2 regions of the Qipengyuania pacifica genome follow, and region 1 is predicted to be linked to the other one. Evidence: riboswitches for the same ligand, from Rfam matches in the RefSeq annotation. Region 1 holds a riboswitch; the other holds the start of a gene.
The links. Region 1 has a riboswitch for cobalamin ahead of metE (5-methyltetrahydropteroyltriglutamate--homocysteine S-methyltransferase). Riboswitches for the same ligand answer to the same signal wherever they lie in the genome.

Region 1 (7,576 bases):
CGGCGACCAGTTCGACCATATCGCCTTCCCTGATTGGCGCGACGAAATCGATGCGGTCTGAAGATGCCATCACCAAGACCTCGCGTGTATGGCGGGTGGCCGCGATAAAAGCCGCTTTGCCCATCATCCTCAGCGCGTCGCCCCCGTAGAGCGTGCCGTAGTGGTTGGTTTGCCCGGGAAACACCATCTCCGCGAGCCGAAGAACAGAACTCTGCTCGATGGGGGCGCATTCGAACATCGCCGGAAGCGGCAGTTTTGTCGTGGGGCCTTTTCTTGCCACCAATGTGAAGCGCCCGCGGGTGCATAGGCGTCGTTCACCCGAAACCGGCGCTTCTGCGATCAGCTCGACTTCGACATCGAGTGAACTTGTGCCCACGCGTACGAGGTGTCCTGTCACTTCCACCAGATCGCCTTCTTGCGCGGGAGCGGCGAAGTCGATCTTCTGCGATGAGGCGGTGACGAAGGGCGCGCGTCCGTGGCGCGAGGCAGCGAGAAATGCGACCTTGTCCATGTGCGCCAGTGCGACGCCGCCGAACAGCGTCCCGTGATGGTTCGTGTCGCCAGGGAACACGATGTCGATCAACTGCACGGCGGGCCGCGCGTCCTTCGTCTTACTCATCGGATTATGCCTCGGTGTTTGTTTCTGCACGCAAGGTTCGGGCGGCCGATACCATCGCGGCGATTGCAGGTTTGACTTCGTCCCAACCGCGGGTCTTCAGCCCGCAATCGGGATTTACCCAAAGCTGCTCCGGACGCAGATGCTTCTGCGCTAGTCGCATCAATGCAACCATCTCGTCCTCGCCCGGGACGCGCGCCGAGTGGATGTCGTAAATTCCCGGCCCGATTGCGCTGGGATAGCGATAGCTGGCAAAACCCGCGAGCAACTCCATCTGCGAACGTGCAGTTTCGATCGAGATGACGTCGGTGTCCATGGCGCCGATCGAAGGCAGAATGTCGTTGAACTCCGAATAGCACATATGCGTATGGATCTGGGTCTGGTTGCCGACGCCGGCAGCCGCGAGGCGGAAACAGTCGACCGCCCAATCCAGATAGGCCGGCCAGTCACGCTCGCGCAGGGGAAGTCCTTCCCGCAGCGCTGCCTCATCGATCTGGATCGCCTTGCAGCCCGCCGCTTCCAAGTCGAGTACCTCGTCGCGGATCGCCAGCGCGATCTGGCGGCAACTCGCCTCTCGGGGCTGATCGTCGCGCACGAAACTCCAGTTGAGGATCGTGACCGGACCGGTCAGCATGCCTTTGACAGGCTTGTCGGTCAGCCCCTGAGCATAGCGCCACCAATCGACCGTCATCGGTTCGGGCCGCGATACGTCGCCGTAAAGGATAGGCGGCCTGACGCAGCGCGACCCGTAGCTTTGGACCCAGCCATTCACGGTGAAAGCGAAACCCGCAAGCTTCTCGCCGAAATACTGGACCATGTCGTTGCGCTCGAATTCGCCATGGACCAGCATGTCGACCCCGGCCTCTTCCTGCCATCTGATCGCGCGCTCGGTTTCTTGGTGCAGGAAAGCGTCGTAGCTCTTACCGTCCAGTACGCCGCGATTATACTCGGCGCGGGCTTTGCGCACGGCGCCGGTCTGCGGAAAGGACCCGATGGTGGTCGTCGGGAAGAGAGGTAGATTGAGCACCTCGCTCTGAGTTTTGACGCGCTCGGCATGACCCGCGCGGCGTTCACGCATGTCGTGCGTGAGGGCAGCGATCCGTTCGCTGACAGCGCGATCATGGATACGTGCAGCAGTCTTGCGCGCTTCGGTCGCACGGGCGGAGGTGGCCAGCTCAGCCGCGACGCTTTCTCTTCCATTCGCTAACGCCCGGCGCAGCAGATCGAGCTCCTCGATCTTTTGCACTGCAAATGCCAGCCACTGCTTCAACTCATCGTCCAGCTTGCTCTCCAACTGCAGATCGACGGGCGCGTGCAGCAGCGAACAGGAAGGGGCGAGCACCAGATCACGCTGCGCCGCCAGCGGCTCCAGACGATCAAGCAGCGCGGCTAGATCGGCGCGCCAGACATTGCGCCCGTCCACTACGCCGAGCGACAGCAGGCGGTTTTGCGGCACCGCCTTCACCACCGCATCCAATTGCTCCGGCGCGCGCGCCAGATCGATGTGCAGGCCGGCGACCGGCAGGGACGCGGCGAGCGACAGGTTATTTTCCAGACCTCCGAAATAGGTGGCCAGCATGATCTTCGGGCCAGCACGGCCCAGCTTGGCATAAGCGCGGGTAAACGCGCGGCGCTGCCGATCGGTAAGGTCTGTAACGAGGATGGGTTCATCGATCTGCACCCATTCAGCGCCTGCTTCCTCGAGCCGCGCGAGCACAGTGGCATAAAGCGCAAGAACCTCTTCGAGCAGATCGAACGGATCGCTTCCGTACTCTTTTGCAAGGCTCAGCCAGGTTACCGGCCCAAGAATGACCGGACGCGTTTCAAAACCCTGCGCCTTGGCTTCGAGATAGTCCTGCAGAGGCTTGATGTGCCCGAGTTGCAGCCGGGTTTCAGGCTCGATCTCGGGGACAATGAAATGATAGTTGGTGTCGAACCATTTGGTCATCTCGCCAGCGGTCACGCTGCCATGCGCGTGGCCGCAAGTCGCACCGCCGGTCGCACCGCGTGCCATCGCAAAATAGGTTTCGAGCCCAGCTGCCTGGCCGCTGGCGAGGTCATAGCGCGCCGGAATGGCGCCGAGCATCACGCTTGTGTCGAGCACATGGTCGTACAGCGAGAAATCGTTTGAGGGCAGCCAATCGACGCCGAGTGCCTTTTGCCGCGCCCATGTCGCGGTTCTCAAGCCCTGTGCGGCCTCTTCCAATTCGTCTTGTGAAATAGTGCCGGCCCAGAATTTCTCGAGTGCGAACTTCAGTTCGCGGCGTGGGCCGATGCGGGGAAACCCCAAGCTAGCAACGGAAACGGTCATTTTCATTTACCCCGATGAAGACGGGGGAGACCGGTCGGGCGCGCGCGCCGGACGCGCGACGGTAGATCCGGGCGCGCGTCATGCAAGCGACCAGACCGGGCACCCCGCCGGTGGACGTTATCGCGTCGGAGGCAGGTCTCCTGGCTCGCGGGTCAAAGCAAAACGGTCCGTCTTCCCGGAAGGCGAGCCTTCCAGTGACATGAGTGGACCGCCGCTCGCCGCTTACAGTTGCGGGGGCAGCGCCGGCATTGCGCCCTTGTCAGGGCGCGCACCGGCTTCCCGTCTTAGCTCCGGCGCGGCGAACCGACCGGAGAACCTCGACAAACATCCCATCGGCTTTCCAAGCCATCACGTCAATAGAGCATATAAAGAATTCTTTATATGCTCTATTGATAGGCGATCATCCGAATTTTTAATGCCTGTTCGTAAAGCGGACAGGCGTTTTCAGCTCGCCCGTTACTGGACGAGCAGTGCTCAGCGCCGGGCCAGTTCCTCGACGAGGGCAGGGGCGGGATAGATCGTCTCCAACGCCTCCTGCACCGCTGCGGCAGAGACAGCGACGGTTCGATTGAGCGTGCCATCGTATCCGTAATTGCCACCCAGCGAATGGATGTTGCCGTCGAAGGCTGCACCGATCACGGTACCGGCCCGGTCGATCACCGGCGATCCGGAGTTGCCGCCGATGATATCGTTCGTCGTCACGAAATCGTAGGTCGTATTCTTGTCGATCTTCGTCTGGTTTGCAGCGAAGGCCGGTGCCACATCGAAGGGTGCGTTGCCGGTAGCACGCTCAAAGGTTCCGCCCATCGTCGTTTGGAACGGGACCTGATTGCCACGCTCGATCCACCCCTTCACCTGGCCATAGCTGATGCGCAGGGTAAAAGTGGCGTCTGGATAGAGGCTGTCACCGTAGGCGGCAAAGCGCGCATCGGCCAGTTTGACGCCGGCGGCTGCCAGTGGACCCGAATACTGGGCGTCAGCCAGCGCCTTCAATTCGCGCTGGCGCGTGGCCAGTTTGAGCGCGTACTTGATCATGGGATCGTCAGAAGCCTCTACCGCCTCGAGGCCGCCATCCCACAGCGCCTTTCGGACTGCCGGATCGGCGAGGGAAGTGCCGTTTACCAGCCGTTCGACAAGCTGTTCCGGGCTCTCCTTCCCGAGCAGAAGCTTGGTGTCGGGATCGTCCACGCCGAGATATTCGCGCGCCTTGGATAGGCTCCATTCCATGCCCAGTTCATCCAGCCACGGATAGACGGGCCGTTCGTCGAGCACCTGCTTTTCAGTTAGCGGCAGGGCGCTGTCGGTGTAGCCGGGCAGACGCTCTGAATTGGGTTTGCCGCGTTCCTGTGCCGCAAAGACCAGAGTTTGCGCGTAGCTGTAAAGATCGCCCGATGGCTGGGTGAAACGCAGGGGATAGTAGAGCGCGCGGTACGCGTTCATCGCCTCATCCACCGTCGTCCAGGGATCTCCAATCTCACTATCGCCCGCAACCTGCTGGCGCAGATCGTTCTGCGCTTCGGCGAGTTTGGCAGTGAAAGCCGGATCGTTAAGCGCTTTGGTGCGACCGATATAAACCTTCAGACTGTTCTCGATGCCGCTAAGCATGTCGCCGCCTTCGCGGGCATGTTCCTTGCTTTCTTCCATTGCGCGGATCAACCGACCACGCAGTTCGCTGAGCGTGGCGACCGTAACCGGGAGGCGCACTTCGCGCTCGAATGCCAACTGGCTGTCCGTCCATAGGCGGCTGGTCGATCCCGGGTTGCCAACCACAAAGGTGATTTCGCCTTCTTCCGGAGCGCGAGGGCTCCATTTTAGGTGCTCGGGCGTCGCTACCGGTCGACCATTCTCATATGCGCGCAGAAAGCTTGCATCGAGCGAGTAGCGCGGAAAATTGAAATTGTCCGGGTCGCCGCCAAAGGTCGCGGCTCGATCTTCAGGTGCCCAGGCCAGGCGCACGTCGGAGTACTTGCGATAGGTGTAGAGCTTGTACTGCCCACCACCGAACAGCGTCACCACCTGACAGCGGGTCGTCTCCGAGTCGGGGCAGCCGGCCTTCTCCAGCTCGGCGATCTTCGCGTCGCGCGCTTTGGTCAGCGCCTCTCCGGTCTGCGATCCGATCGCGCCTATCACATCGGGCGTGACGTCCGAGATCATGGTGACCACTTCGGCCTGCTGACCCGGACATTTGAGCTCGGCATCGCGCCGGTCCGCGACGAACCCATTGAGCAGATAGTCGGCAGTTTCGTCCGAATTGTCGAACAGGCAGCTCGCGACACAATGGTGGTTGGTCAGGATCAATCCATCGGGCGATACGAAGCTGGCCGAACAGCCACCCGTCAGTCGCACAGCCGAATTGCGCACCGTATCGAGCCACGCCTGATCGGGAGCCCAGCCATACTGCTCGCGGACCTGTTCGGCTGGAAAACCGTCGAACGTCCACATGCCTTCTTCTGCCATGGCAGGTTGCGAAGCCAGCGCACAAATGGCGGTGGCGGCAAAAAGTGCGTTTCGATTGATTTGCATCTGACTGTTCCTCCTGGACCGCAAACTGGTTCGAGGGCGGTCATACGATCTGTAGTATGGCCGCTCTTGGCGATATGTTAGACCTCTTCCGCGCCTTTGCGCCAGTCTTCTGGTAAATTCAGCGCTACTGAGGCACTGACCCCGCGCTGGCTTTCGGGGCTCGGAATTTTCGCCGATCTAGACGGCCCACGGGCCTGTAATGGCAAGAGTCCGCGTCGGTGAATATGCGTTGACGAAGAACCACTTACCGTCAGGCGAAAAACATCCGCCTGCCAGTTCTGTCTGCATGCGCAGGCGACCCAGAGTATAAGCCCGGCCATCGGGCGTAATACCGCGAAGATGGTTATCGACCACTTCGGTATACTGGTCTTCACAGACAATCAGGTGGCCGTTCGGACCCACGGTGAGATTGTCGCCGTAATTGAACTGGTCTTTGCTCTGGCTTTCGAAAAACAGTTCGATCTGGTCGGGTTCGCCGCCAGTGCCGGGGACAAGTCGCAAGATCTGGCCGAGTTTTCCCTGGCCACCATTCGTTGAGCAGACGAATATTTCGTCTGTTCCCGTGTGGATGCCTTCACCCCTGGCGACGAGGGCGGCACCCTTTGCAGCGGCTCGGCTTCGCAGGTCGTCATTCGGCGATTCGACATCGTCGCAGTCGACCCAGCTTACTGTGTGGCCAGACCCGAGTGCCATGTCGGGGGACGTCCAGTTGCGCGTGTCCGATAGGCCCTCCACGACCATCGCCTGCAGCAGCCCGCCGTCGGCGAGGCGCCCGGGGGTGGTCGGAACGAAACGGTAGAGCACGCTGTCGTCACGATCTTCGCTTAGATAAACGATCCCCGTCCTCGGATCGACACAAGCCGCTTCGTGATTGAAGCGACCCATGGCTTTCAGGGGAACCGCATCGATCAGGCCGGTCGCTTTGGCCGGAACTTCGAACACCCAGCCATGATTTTCAGCGAGACCTTCGCCGAAACGCTGGCCCGGGCCCGTCGGTGCTTCTTCACAGGTCAGCCAACTTCCCCATGGCGTGATGCCGCCCGAACAGTTGCGGATCGTCCCTGCAAGCGAGCGGAACTCGCGCTTTACCTCAAGTGTGGTTGCATCGAGTACAATGGATGTGGTCCCGCCCGGCACGATAGCGCCGTCGCGTGTGCCGAAACCTTTGGCGAGAACGCCGCCAGCATCATCAGCCGGCACCAGTTCGTGGTTGCGGATGAGCACGATCTCGTCATTGCCAATCGAGAAACAGCCCATGCCGTCGGCCTTGTCTGGCACGGTGCAGCCATCGGTCATCGCATTCCCTAGGCTCGACAGGAGCCGGTAGGAAAAGCCGCTGGGAAGGTCGAGCATTCCTGCCGGATCGGGAACCAGTGGACCGTAATCCGCGAATGATGACGGCGCCGACGTCAGCGGAGCCGACCGGCCTGTGCAACCATTCAACAGCAACCCGGAAAAGGCCGCGCCGGTGGCACCGATGAAATTGCGGCGGTTCAGTAGCATCAAAATTCTCTCTTACCCGGTGACCGAAAACGGCCCTTTAGCGGCGATGCTAGCTATGGCCAACGCTCCTCTGAAAGGCAGCGGCATGACAACGGTTTAGTAATTCCGCGATGGGCGCGGTTAGGCATCGCTGCGGCTGGTCGCCACGAGCTAGTTAATTTTCGCGCTCATTTACGGACACGGGCTCTTTTGTCGTGATGTGGTTAGGGCTTGGGGAAGGGGTGAGCTCCCGATCCAGTTCCTTTGCTTTGCTCTCTATTTCGTCTTGGGCAATCTCGTACCGCTCATCGAACGACTTCTCCCGTTCGCAAGCTGACAGTACGAGCGGAAGCAGAATTGCAAACCGTCGCATCAGTAATTCTTCCGATAACGCACGTTCACATTGGTAGCCCCTGACCCCCCGGCTTGGCTGAGGATCGACAGGAACGGGGTCAGGCTCACTTCAAGCTGTGTCGCGGTGAACCCCCGCGCATCGGTGATGAATTCCACATAGATGTCGTCGGTCAGATACTGACCCGCGGCGAGCGCCGTCCCGCGGCCGTTGGTGTCGTCGGGCCCAAGAATGCGGAGCCGGTCTACGCCAGTTGCCGAGCGCAGCTTCCCAAGGGGATTGAGGCCGCCGC
Region 2 (7,576 bases), on a different contig from region 1:
CGGGCCGATCAGGCGCGACTTCGAACCCTGCAGAGCGCGCTTGACGCGGACCATGTCGAGCACGGGAATGCCTTCGGTGATGGCGACGATCAGTTCCATCTCGGCATCGATTGCCTCGAGGATCGAGTCCGCAGCAAACGGCGGCGGCACGTAGATGCAGGATGCGGTTGCGCCGGTAGCGGCCTTGGCTTCGCCGACGCTGTTGAAGACCGGCAGGTCGATGTGCGTGGTGCCACCTTTACCCGGGGTCACGCCCGCAACCATCTGCGTGCCATAGGCGAGCGCCTGCTGCGTGTGGAAAGTGCCGGTATCGCCGGTCATCCCCTGGGTGATGACCTTGGTGTTCTTGTCTACGAGAATGCTCATGTGTGTCTTTCCTGTTCGGTGTTTTTCGCCGTTCAGGCGAGCGAGCTGTCCAGGCCTTTGCAGGCTTCCAGCAGTTCTTCGACCGCGTCGGTCGATACCTTGAGGTTGCTCTTTTCCTCATCGCCGAGTTCGATTTCGATCACGTCTTCCGTGCCGCCCGCACCGATCACGGTGGGAACGCCGACGTAAAGACCGTCGAGACCGTACTTGCCTTCGACGTAGCTGGCGCAGGGCAGGATGCGCTTGCTGTCGCCGAGATAGGCTTCGGCCATGGCGATCGCGCTGGTTGCGGGTGCGTAATAGGCCGAGCCGTTGCCGAGCAGGCCGACGATTTCACCGCCGCCGCCGCGGGTGCGCTTGACGATCTCGTCCAGGCGGTCTTCCGACACGCCCTTGATCTTGGCCATGTCCTTCACCGGAATGCCGTTGATCGTCGAATAGGACAGGACCGGCACCATGGTGTCGCCGTGGCCGCCCAGAACGAAGGCGTTCACGTCCTTCACCGAAACGTCGAATTCCCAGGCCAGGAAGGTGGCGAAGCGCGCGCTATCGAGCACGCCGGCCATGCCGACGACCTTGTTGTGCGGCAGACCGGAAAATTCGCGCAGTGCCCAGACCATCGCGTCGAGCGGGTTGGTTATGCAGATCACGAAGGCGTCGGGGCAGTTGTTCTTGATGCCTTCGCCGACCGACTTCATCACCTTGAGGTTGATGCCGAGCAGGTCGTCGCGGCTCATGCCGGGCTTGCGCGGAACGCCCGCGGTGACGATCACCACGTCGGCACCGGCGATGTCGGCATAGTCATTGGTGCCGGTGATCTTCGCGTCGAAACCCTCGATCGGGCCGCACTGCGACAGGTCGAGCGCCTTGCCCTGCGGCATGCCTTCGGCGATGTCGAACAGGACGATGTCGCCCATTTCCTTCTTCGCGGCGAGGTGGGCGAGCGTGCCGCCGATCATGCCGGAGCCGATAAGGGCGATCTTCTTGCGTGCCATTGGGGGTAGCGTCCTTGTTCCTGCCATGCGGGACAGCGATGTTACCCGGACCATGAATGGGCCATGCATCAAGTGTCCCGCAAAGGAAGCATGGCACCGGTCGATTGCGAGAGCGACCTAGGCGCGCCAACACGGGAATGCAACCGGCAAACGGCACACGCAGAAAACTATCTTTGCAAATGGTTCGCAATTGCAATAGGCTGGTGGGCTCAGCTCGTTGCGCAAGCTAATTTCAGAACGATAATCCCCTTCTTTCGCGAAGTTGGTCAAGCCGTTCCGCGACTGCGCGTATCGTTGTTTTGTGACGATCTGTCTTCGGCCAGCAGCAGCGACGCCTGATACGCTGGAATGGCGCGGCTGAAGTGATACCCTTGTCCAAGTGTACAGCCCGCAAACCGAACAGCCTTGACCTGTTCGGTGGTTTCCAGGCCCTCGGCCACGATTTCGATGCCGAGCGTGCGGCCCATCTGCGAAACTGCGCGGATGATTGCATCGCTCTTGCGACCGGCCTGTGCGCCCGACACGAAACTGCGATCGACCTTGATCTTCGAAAACGGCCATTGATTTATATAGCTGAGCGAAGAGTAACCCGTTCCGAAATCGTCGAGCGCAAACCGAACTCCGGCACGCGCAAGATCTTCGATGAACATCCCGATGCTCGGGCTGTCTTCCAGAAACACGTTTTCAGTAATTTCAAGCTCGAGACGGTCCGGCGACAGGCCCGCATCTCTGATCGCGCTGAGAATACCCAGAGCCGCGCCCGGAGCCTTGATCTGCATCGGCGAAAGATTGACCGCGACGGATATATCGTCGGGCCAGGCTGCGGCCGCCCGCGCGGCTTCGCCAGTGAGCCAGTTGCCGAGAGTTACGATTGCGCCGCATTCTTCGGCAACCGGGATGAACTGATCGGGAGGAATTTCTCCCCTCGTCGGGTGGAACCAGCGCGCCAGCGCTTCGAAACAGCGAATGCGCCCCGTATCCAGATCGACGATCGGCTGAAAGTAGACGGACAGTTCATGCCGCGAGAGCGCAAGGCGAAGTTCCGTCTCGATCTTTCGGCGATGGGTCAGGTCCCTGGTCATCGAAGGGGTGAAGAAACGAATTTGGGATCGTCCGGCGACTTTGGCTTCATACAGCGCCATATCCGCATGGCGCATCAGTTGATCTGGTGTCACGCCATCGTCCGGCATCAAGGCAATGCCGATCGATGCGCCCATTTCCAGGCGTTCCCCATCGACTTGCAGCGGGCGCATGACCTCGCCCAGGAGCGTGCTGGCCATGACGGACGCGGCGTTGCGGTCGGCTATCTGGCAGGCAACGACGAACTCGTCACCGGCGAAGCGAGCGACGATACCGTCTTCGCCGACCAGCGCGGCGATCCGCGCGCCAATAGTGTGCAGAACCTCATCACCTGCTTGATGACCTTTGAGGTCGTTGACTTCCTTGAACCTGTCCAGGTCGATCCAGAAAATACCAGCCTGACCGTCAACATCTGCCGAGATGAGGCCAGGCAAGAGGCGGTCCAGCCCAAGACGATTGGAAAGCCCGGTTACCGTGTCGGTCAGGGCAAAGGTTTCCATTTCCGCTGCCAGCGCTGCGCTGCGGTCTGCTGCGTCGAGGGATTCGTGCAAGGTGCGAAAGATGGAGGTGACGATCGAGTACATTGCGGGAAAGAGAAGAGCGATGGTTATCGCAAGACATGCCCCGGCGATCGAACCATGGGCGATGGACGCGATGACGATAGGTGTCGACACCAGCGTCAACTGGCCCAGAGCTATGGCCGGACGCGCGGCGTTGTGCGCGCAGATGCCTATGCCGTAGCCCAGCGCATTCGAAATGATCAGGACCTGCGCCATCGCATCGATGTCGAGCGCGATGGCCGACGCGGCCACAGTGCCGAGGATGAGGCTGAAGCCGAACGCGCCGAACTTGTAAGCGAATTCAAGCTGGGCCGCACTTATCTCTTCCGGGCGCTTCGCCAGGTGACGAGAGTTGACAATGCGCAGGACGGCGATGCTGCTGAGCAGAAAGACAAGAGAATAGAGGAGGGCGCTACCGGACAGATAAGCCACGACCGTGCTCGAGATGGTGCAGTTCAGGGCGCCTACTGCAAGAGCCGTGCGCCGGTCGTAGAGAGAACGAATGAGAGAGTTGCGAGCTTTCTCGCTCAACGGATCTGTCGACGACGCGTGGGCGACGTACCGCTTCAAATCGAATGACCCGCTTCGCTCACCCATGGCAAAGCGTTTAAGGCGAATCCATCATATTTCAGTTAACGGTAATACGTGGATTTTCCGAAGTTATACGGGGGATATGCTCGCCAGCAACGACTTGATGGCAAGCTGCTCATCAAGGCGTCTGGCCAGCCCGCGATCGAGCGTTCGGCAGATGCCGAGCCACCAGTCGTAACTTTCGGTGTCGTCGACCGCATGGGCGTGTTCAGCCTGCTGCGCCGCAACTTTCGCCGCGCTCAGGCCATGGTTCGCAAAGTGCTTCAGCGCTGCATGCATCACGCCATCGACAGGGGAAGCGGTGGCGACCATCTGCGCTGCTCCGGCATTGTCGTTCGCCGCGCGCGAGTGCGCTTTGCGAGCCAGTGCCCGGGCAATCGGCGAATGGGCGGTGGAACGTGCGGCAGCGAAATGGACCGGCATGCCATGGTCTCCTCAGGGGGGGCTGGGCTGTTGACCCCCCTCATGGCCGAAGCACGCTAAACTTCGGTTCCGCAGCATGGTTGTAGAGACGTAAAGGATTGCCTTCGTGTTGGCCCGCAAGCCTATTTCTTCCCGGGCTCGTTGATCCATTTGCCTGAATTGGCATACTCCTCGCGAACCCTGCCGGATTGCGGGAGCTTGTCGGCTGGAGGTGCGGGGGCGGGCGCCCCAACCGGCGCATCCGGTTCGGCACTGATACCGATAGCGGCATTGGACGGAGGGGTAGGCTGTACAGGGCCGGGGACGTCCGCTTCCGCGCGCCGAACGTTGGGGGCGGCAAGCGGCTCCGCGCCGGCATAGTCGTCGGTAAAGGCACCGGCGGTTCCGGCCCCGCCTTTCCAGCGATAGAAACGATGCGCGCCGATGGCACCGATATAGTCGAGGCTGGCGGCCCAATAGGGGTTCACGTAATTGGTGTGGTAATGTGTGGCCAGGCCGACGGGCTTGTAAACCTCGCCCGCCAAGGCACCCAGCGCTACGGATTGGGCCACCGCCCACCCCCGGCGGGAAGGGGTGCGCGCCAGTGATCCGTCGCAGGTGAAGCTGAACTGGCAGCCCGTCTTGCGTTCCGACCCCTGAAACACCACACCGCAGATGCTGGCGGGATAGGCGGGATGTGCAACCCGGTTCAGGACCACTTGCGCCACCGCTTGTTGGCCCGACAGGCTTTCGCTGGCGGCTTCGTAGTACACGGCCATGGAAAGGCACTGCAATGCGCGCGCCTTGTCGATACCGTTGCCCGTCTGGCGAAATGCCTGTGCCGCTGCACCCGCGCCATGACTTTGTGCAAATTCGACGGTTTCAAGCGTCCCTTCGCTCTTGCGAAGGTCGGCGATATCTGTGGCAAGGCGCGGGGCATCTTCGAGGTAATAGAAGGCCGATCCAGGAAAGCTTTCGCCAGCCGTTTCGAACGGCATGGGCGTCAAGGGTACGCGTTCGTCGCCCAGGCCAATCGCGCTTCTGAAATCGGACCATTCGCCTTGCGCAGCCACGGTCGGAAGAGCGATGGCAGCGCCAAGAATACCGAGGCGGGTCGCCAGTTTACGGCGATCCTGCAGTCTGGCGGCCCGGCGCTGGGCGCGCGGCGAGGCGACGTGCAGCGCACGGTCCTTGTCCCCGGCCAACGCTTCCAATCCGCTCAAACTGCGTCCTTCTTTCAGGAACTGCCCATAGCCGATACCCCGGAAGGCCGACAGATGTGTGCGATCGCCATCCCGCAACGGGACGGGATTCGATGGCGCCCTATAACAGCAAAACTTAATGAAGTTGCGTCTTGTGCAACGACACATTGCGCAGTAGTCGGCGCCGCGAGTCACGGGTTGGCCTGTTTTGCGCAGGCCCGAAGAGGGAAGAGGGTGCAAGCCCCTCGCTGCTCCCGCAACTGTGACCGGGGAGGTCCGCTCCATATGCCACTGCGAAAGCGGGAAGGCGGAACAGGGCCGCTGATCCGGGAGCCAGGAGACCTGCCCATGACCGTCGTTCGGCTGCAGGGCGGGGTGTACCTGTAGCAAACGTGGATGGAGCGTTTCGGCTCCCTCCCGTCATGGGCGGCATTTCGTTCATGACAGGAGGATACGTGTATAAATATCTGCTTTTGATTTCCGCTTCGGCAGTGCCTGGTGCAGCGTATGCGCAGACTGCCAGCGAGCAGGCGCTCGAGGAAATCATCGCCGCCCAGGACGAGGCAAACGAGGCTGGCGATCAGCAAGCGACTGTGGGCAGCTATCGCAGCTCGGCCCCGGCCGAGGCGATCATCACGGTCACGGCCAACGGCCTCGGCACCGATCTGCGCAATACCGGCCAGTCGGTCACCGTCATCGGACAGGAAGAGATCGAAACCATTCAGGGTGCCGATCCGGCACGCGCACTTGCGCGCGTTCCCGGTCTGTCGCTGTCGCGTAGCGGGGGTGTCGGTACGGTAACCAGCGTGAACGTGCGCGGCGCCAATCCCGACCAGCTTCTGGTACTGGTCGACGGCGTGCGCGTGGCCGACCAGGCGAGCCCTTCGGGCGGCTTCGATTTCGGCAATCTGCTGCTCGGCACGGCCGGCAAGATCGATGTTCTGCGCGGATCGAACAGCACGATCTGGGGATCGGAAGCCGTGGGCGGGGTGATCGACATCTCGACGCGGGCCGAGCGCGGCATGACTGCCAGCGTCGAGTACGGCTCGCGCGACACGCTGTTTGCCAGCGCCGCCGCCGGAGCAGGCAATGACAACGCCTTTATCGGCCTGACCGGGTCATGGTTCGAGACCGACGGATTTTCCGCAGCCGCATCGGGCACGGAAGCCGATGGATCGAAGCAATTCGCTATCGGCTCCAGCGCCTTCCTCAATCTGACCCCCAGCCTCGAGCTGTTCGCGCATGGTAACTTTGCGGAAGGCGACGTCGAGATCGATGGCTTTCCCGCACCCGACTTCGTCCTCGCCGATACCGACGATACGCAAAAGACTACGCGTTACTGGGGCGATGTCGGCCTTGCCTATTACGGCAACGACCTGACCCTGCGCGCTGCGTACAGCCTGTCCGATACCAAGCGCGCCAATCGCGATGGTTCCGGGGCGGAGACTTTCGCCAGCGACGGCCGCTCCGATCGCATCTCGCTGCGCGGAGAATACCGTTTGCTGGGCGGTCTCTCGCTGGCTTTCGGCGGCGATCATGAATGGACCGAGTTCGAAACGAGCTTCGACACGGCCGCCGAAACCGAAATCAGCGGCGCCTATGCGCAGCTTGGCTGGGTGATGGGCCGTCTGGCCGTCCATGGCGGTGCGCGCGTGGACGATCACGAACAGTTCGGCACGCATGTAAGCTTCGGCGGCGACGTGAGTTACGGCTTTGGCGATGACTGGCGCGTGCGCGGTAGCGTGGGCGAAGGTTTCAAGGCACCGACACTGTACCAGTTGCTCTCGTTCTACGGGAATACGGAGCTCGAACCCGAAGAAAGCACCAGCTACGATCTGGGCGTCGAGAAAGGGCAGCGGGGCTCAGGTCTGCACCTCGCGCTGACGGGCTTCCGCCGCGACAGCGACAATCTGATCGGGTTCGGCGTTACGCCTGAAAGACCTTCCGGCGTGTACCTGAACACCGCCCGCGCCCGCGCGCAGGGCATCGAAGCGGAGGCAGGCTTCGATCTTGCACCCGGTCTTCGCCTTGCCGGCATATATTCCTATGTCGATGCGGAAGATCGTACGACCGATCTCGACCTGGCGCGGCGACCCAAGCATTTCGGTACCATTTACGGCGACTGGATCAGCGATTTCGGTCTCGGCCTCGGGGCGGATCTGCGCCTTGTCGGTGCAAGCTGGGATAATGCCTCCAACACGGTTCGCCTCGAAGGATACGAGCTGCTCGATGTGCGGGCATCCTTCGGCCTGGGCGACCATCTGGAACTGTTCGGCCGCGTCGAGAACGTGTTCGACACCGATTACCAGACGGTTGCGGGATATGGGACGGCTGGCCGCAGCGTCTTCGGCGGGATCAGGGCGAAGATGTGAAACCGTTG

Region 2: another riboswitch for cobalamin. It lies ahead of K3177_RS06265 (TonB-dependent receptor plug domain-containing protein); the one in region 1 lies ahead of metE (5-methyltetrahydropteroyltriglutamate--homocysteine S-methyltransferase).

Annotation. Positions count from the first base shown of each region.
Region 1 covers NZ_JAIGNQ010000004.1:384,774-392,349, reverse strand. Annotated here, with positions in the region: gene K3177_RS14440 (acyl-CoA thioesterase) at 1-619, opposite strand, end outside; gene metE (5-methyltetrahydropteroyltriglutamate--homocysteine S-methyltransferase) at 624-2,927, opposite strand; cobalamin riboswitch at 3,041-3,262, opposite strand; gene K3177_RS14430 (S46 family peptidase) at 3,402-5,450, opposite strand; gene K3177_RS14425 (alkaline phosphatase PhoX) at 5,628-6,953, opposite strand; gene K3177_RS14420 (translocation/assembly module TamB domain-containing protein) at 7,305-7,576, opposite strand, start outside.
Region 2 covers NZ_JAIGNQ010000002.1:223,751-231,326, reverse strand. Annotated here, with positions in the region: gene sucD (succinate--CoA ligase subunit alpha) at 1-366, opposite strand, end outside; gene mdh (malate dehydrogenase) at 399-1,361, opposite strand; gene K3177_RS06280 (putative bifunctional diguanylate cyclase/phosphodiesterase) at 1,628-3,571, opposite strand; gene K3177_RS06275 (hypothetical protein) at 3,662-4,015, opposite strand; gene K3177_RS06270 (cell wall hydrolase) at 4,138-5,217, opposite strand; cobalamin riboswitch at 5,375-5,560, shown strand; gene K3177_RS06265 (TonB-dependent receptor plug domain-containing protein) at 5,652-7,568, shown strand; gene K3177_RS06260 (helical backbone metal receptor) at 7,565-7,576, shown strand, end outside.